One region of the Isoalcanivorax indicus genome, then DNA from elsewhere that is predicted to be linked to it. Evidence: predicted binding sites of a transcription regulator. Region 1 holds the regulator's gene; the other holds the start of a gene.
What was found. Region 1 encodes PhoB, which activates phosphate uptake and scavenging genes when phosphate is short. Its sites were predicted from a motif close to TGTCATANNNNTGTCANA; they were not measured.
Positions count from the first base shown of each region.

Region 2: the regulator PhoB is predicted to act here: its motif matches at 1,671-1,688, upstream of DKW65_RS01220 (PhoX family protein).

Region 1 covers NZ_QGMP01000001.1:50,434-52,896, reverse strand. Annotated here, with positions in the region: gene ubiA (4-hydroxybenzoate octaprenyltransferase) at 1-870, shown strand, start outside; gene phoB (phosphate regulon transcriptional regulator PhoB) at 966-1,667, shown strand; gene phoR (phosphate regulon sensor histidine kinase PhoR) at 1,704-2,463, shown strand, end outside.
Region 2 covers NZ_QGMP01000001.1:265,581-268,043, reverse strand. Annotated here, with positions in the region: gene DKW65_RS01220 (PhoX family protein) at 1-1,571, opposite strand, end outside; gene ubiD (4-hydroxy-3-polyprenylbenzoate decarboxylase) at 1,771-2,463, shown strand, end outside.

The DNA of each region.
Region 1 (2,463 bases):
CTCGACGCTCTGCAACACCGCGCCCCCCGCCTCTGGCCCTGGCTGCAACTGATGCGTCTGGACCGGCCCATCGGCACCCTGCTACTGCTCTGGCCGACACTGTGGGCGGTGTGGATTGCCGGGGCAGGCAGCCCGTCGGCGCGCACCATCATCGTCTTTACGCTGGGCGTGATCGTGATGCGCGCGGCAGGCTGCGTCATCAACGACTACGCTGATCGCCACTTCGATGGCCATGTGGCGCGCACGCAGGCGCGCCCGTTGGCCACCGGGGCCTTGCGCGGGCGCGATGCGCTGATGCTGTTTGCCGGGTTGATGGCCATTGCGCTGATCCTGGTCTTGCAGCTCAACCGCTTCACCTTCTATCTGGCCTTCGGTGGGGCGGCGCTGGCCATCATCTATCCGTTCATGAAGCGCTTTACCTTCCTGCCGCAGCTGTTCCTGGGCGCCGCCTTTGCCTGGGCGATTCCGATGGCCTTTGCCGCTGAAACGGAAGCCGTGCCGGCAGCGGCCTGGCTGATCTTTGTCGCCAAGCTGCTGTGGACAGTGGCCTACGACACCCAGTACGCCATGTGTGACCGGGAAGACGACCTGAAGGTGGGCATCAAGAGCACCGCCATCCTGTTCGGGGAGGCCGACCGGCTGATCATCGGGGTGCTGCAGGCGCTGACCCTGTGGCCGCTGTGGTTGCTGGGCCGGGGGCTGGATTTCGGCTGGACCTGGTATCTCGGGCTGGCCGTGGCGGCCGGGCTGTTCGTCTATCAGCAGTGGCTGATTCGCGAGCGCCAGCCCGACGGCTGCTTCCGGGCCTTCCTGAATAACCAGTGGGTCGGCGCCGCGCTGTTTGCCGGGCTGTGGCTGCAGTATCTCTAGGGAACCCAGCCATACCCCCAATCGCGCCACTGTCATATGCTTGTCATGAAACGGCCATCTAATGGGCGCATGTACAAGCCAGAGCAGACGCTGTCATGAGCAAGCACACCCTACTGATCGTGGACGATGAGCCGGCCATCCGGGAGATGGTTGCCGTGGCCCTGGAAATGGCCGACTTCGATGTACTGGAGGCCGACAATGCCCAGCGCGCCCACGAGATCATTGTCGATGAGCGCCCGGCCCTGATCCTGCTGGACTGGATGCTGCCTTCGGTGAGCGGTATCGAACTGGCGCGCCGCCTCAAACGCGACGAGACCACCAGCGAAATCCCCATCATCATGCTCACGGCCAAGAGCGAGGAAGACAACAAGATCCAGGGGCTGGACGTGGGGGCGGATGACTACATCACCAAGCCGTTCTCCACCCGCGAACTGATTTCCCGCATCAAGGCCGTGCTGCGCCGCAGCAGCGCGGCGGCCGCCGACAAGGCCATCGAGGTCGACGGTCTGTGTCTGGACCCGGTCAGCCACCGCATCACCGCCAACGACGAGCCGGTGGACATGGGCCCCACCGAATACCGCCTGCTGGAGTTCTTCATGAGCCACCAGGAGCGCGCCTATTCCCGTACCCAACTGCTGGACCAGGTGTGGGGTGCCAACGTCTATGTCGAGGACCGCACCATCGACGTGCACATTCGCCGCCTGCGCAAGGCGCTGGCGCCGTACGACTTCGACCGCTTTATCCAGACGGTGCGCGGCACCGGCTACCGGTTTTCGACCAAGACCGCCCGCGCCTGATTCCGGTGCAGTCAGGCTGCAAACGGATTGCAACCATTGACGTACAATAGCGGGCACCCGACCCGCATGGAGAGTCAGCCGGTGACCCCCACCGTTCGCCAGGAGCTTCGCCGCATCGCCCTGTTCGTACTGGCCGGTGCAGGCCTGTCGCTGATGCTGGACAGCCTCTGGCCGGTGCTGCTGGCCGCACTCCTCTGTCTGGCGTTCAACCTGCGCCAGTTGATGCGCCTGAGTCACTGGGTCGTGAGCTACGAGCAGGGCAAGCCGCCGCCGGAAAGCCGGGGCGCCTGGGGCGACCTGTTCGACCGGCTGTATCATCTGTTGCGGCGCGAGAAAGCCGCCCGCGATGAGCTGGAATTCCTGATTACCCGGGCCGAAACCTCGATCACCGCCCTGCGCGATGCCATCGTCGTGGTTGATCGCCAGGGGCGGATCGAATACTGGAACCGTGCGGCAGACCGGCTGCTGGGTTTCAAGGCACCGCATGACAAGCAGCAGACGCTGACCAACCTGATCCGCGACCCACGCTTTGCTGCGTATCTCAAGGAAGGCCACTTCGACCATCCTCTGACGCTGCCATCGCCGAACGATGAACACCGCATGCTGGAATTCACCATCACCCGCTTCGGGGCGGGAGATTGGCTGGTCATCGTGCGTGACGTGACCCGGCTGCATAACCTGGAGCAGATGCGCAAGGATTTCGTAGGCAACGTCAGCCATGAACTGAAAACGCCGCTGACCGTGCTCAAGGGCTATCTGGAAACCCTGCTGGATTCGACTCCCGCCGAGCAGAAAC
Region 2 (2,463 bases), 220 kb from region 1:
GTTGTGGCGGCGGCGTTGCCGTCTTCCTGCCAGCGGATGATATGGCCGACTTGGCTGTTGGCGCGGGGGTTGGCGGGGTTTGTATCGTCGGCGCTGCGCGCGGTGTTATTGGTCAGGGTGAAGTACACCATGCCGGTCCGCGGGCAGATGGCGCCCCATTCCGGGCGGTCCATGCGGGTGGCGCCCGCGATATCGGCGGCGCGGCGTGTATTGAGCAGCACTTCGGCCTGGGTGGTGTAGTGATATTCAGACTCCGCTACGGCAGCCATGAAGTCTACGTCGTCAATATCCAGCGCCAGCCATTCGCCGGTGCCATCGTCGTTGAAGCGTGCAACATACAGCGTGCCTTCATCCAGCAGGTCATCGCCGCGCAGGCCTTCCTGATAGTTGTTTTTCGATACGAACTTGTAGATGTATTCGAAGCGGGCATCGTCGCCGGAGTAGAACACCATCGGTTCGCCCACTTTCGGCTCGGCAAACACGATGCCCTCGTGGGAGAAGCGGCCCAGCGCGGTGCGTTTGACGGGGGTGCTGTCCGGGTCAAAGGGGTCGATCTCGACAATCCAGCCGAAATTGTTGGGTTCGTTGCGGAAGTCCTCGGTGGCATCGGCGCCCGATTCCACGACACCAAAGCGGGTGAAGGCGGTATCGGTGGTCAGTTCACCGTTCGCTTCCTCAGCCTGGTGCCAATGGTTCTGCTGCCATCCTGAAATGCCAAAGCGCTCGAACTCGCGGGGCAGCGGGTCGATGTCCACATGGAAATAGCCCGGCCAGTTTTCCTCACAGGTCAGGTAGGTACCCCAGGGGGTGTAGCCGTGGGCGCAGTTGTTCAGGGTGCCACGGGTATGCGTGCCTTCCGGGGAATAGGCGGTCTTGACACGGTCATCGCCCCGCACCGGGCCTTTCAGTTCCATCTCTGTGAAAGCCGTGATGCGGCGGTTCAGCATGGAGGTCACTACCTCCCAGTCGCCCGAGGCGTTTTTCTGGATTTCAATCACTGACACGCCGTGCGCGGCCATTTCCTTGCGCACTTCATCAATCGGGCGGGGCAAGGAGGACGCGCCGTTGGCATGCACAACCGCTTTGTCGACATATTCATGATTGATCACCAGCAGCCCGTGGTCGGAGCTGCCATCAATGGGGAAGTAGTGCATGCCGTCATGATGGGAGCCGACTTGCTGAAGCTGATCGATACCGGTGTTGGAGCCATCCGTCATGAACGCCGGCATGGCGCCGGTGATCGGCGTGCCCCAGGGCACGAACGCTTTGGCCGTGTAGCCTGCAGGCACGGTGATGGTATCCGCCCGGGTGATGGGGACGGATTCAAAGCCCAGGCGCGGCGCAGGGAGGGGGCCATTTCCCGAGCCGGAGCTTGAGCTGCTGCCACCACAGGCTGCCAGGCCGGCGCCGAGGAAGCTGACGGCCGCGACGCCCAGAGACCCTTTGAGCAAGGTTCTGCGCGAATAGCGTGCCTGGATGATATCGGCGAAATAACGATTGTCGCTGGTGTTGCACACCGGCGCTTCCGGGTTGTCCTTGATGGTATTCAGGTCTACGGCTTTGATGTTCACGATGGCATCCCTCGGGGGTAGTCAGGAAACGTTGCGAATGACCGTAATCCCGGTGGGTGAATAGCAGATTATCGCGGCATGACAGTCGGGCTACAGGAATCTGTCAGCGCCATGACACAGGCTTGCGATGGTGTAGTGCTATACTCCTCACGCACTCGCGCGGCCCGCGCCACCCCACCGGAACAGATTGAGGTTTGCGATGAAATACAAGGATTTACGGGACTTTATCCAGCAGCTCGAACAGCTTGGCGAGTTGAAACGCATCCGGGTGGAAGTGGACCCGAATCTGGAAATGACCGAGATCTGCGACCGCACTCTGCGCGCGGGCGGCCCGGCATTATTGTTCGAGAATGTGAAAGGCAGCACGATTCCCGTACTGGGCAATCTGTTTGGCACCACGCGCCGGGTGGCGCTGGGCATGGGCCAGGAGGATGTGGGCGCGCTGCGCGAGCTGGGTGAGTTGCTCGCCTTCCTGAAGGAGCCGGAGCCGCCCAAGGGGTTTCGTGATGCGCTGTCCAAGTTGCCAATCCTGAAGCAGGTGCTGGCCATGAACCCGAAGGTGGTGGGTTCGCCGGATTGCCAGCAGCGCGTTATTGAAGGCAACGATGTGGATCTCTACCAGATTCCGATCCAGACCTGCTGGCCGGGCGATGCCGGGCCGCTGGTCACCTGGCCGCTGGTGATTACCCGGGGGCCGGACAAGACGCGCCAGAATCTGGGCATTTACCGGCAGCAGTTGATCGGCCGCAATCGGCTGATCATGCGCTGGCTCAGCCATCGTGGCGGGGCACTGGATTTTCAGGCGTGGCAGCAGCAACACCCGGGCGAACCCTTCCCGGTGGCGGTGGCACTGGGTGCCGATCCGGCCACCATCCTCGGTGCCGTCACGCCC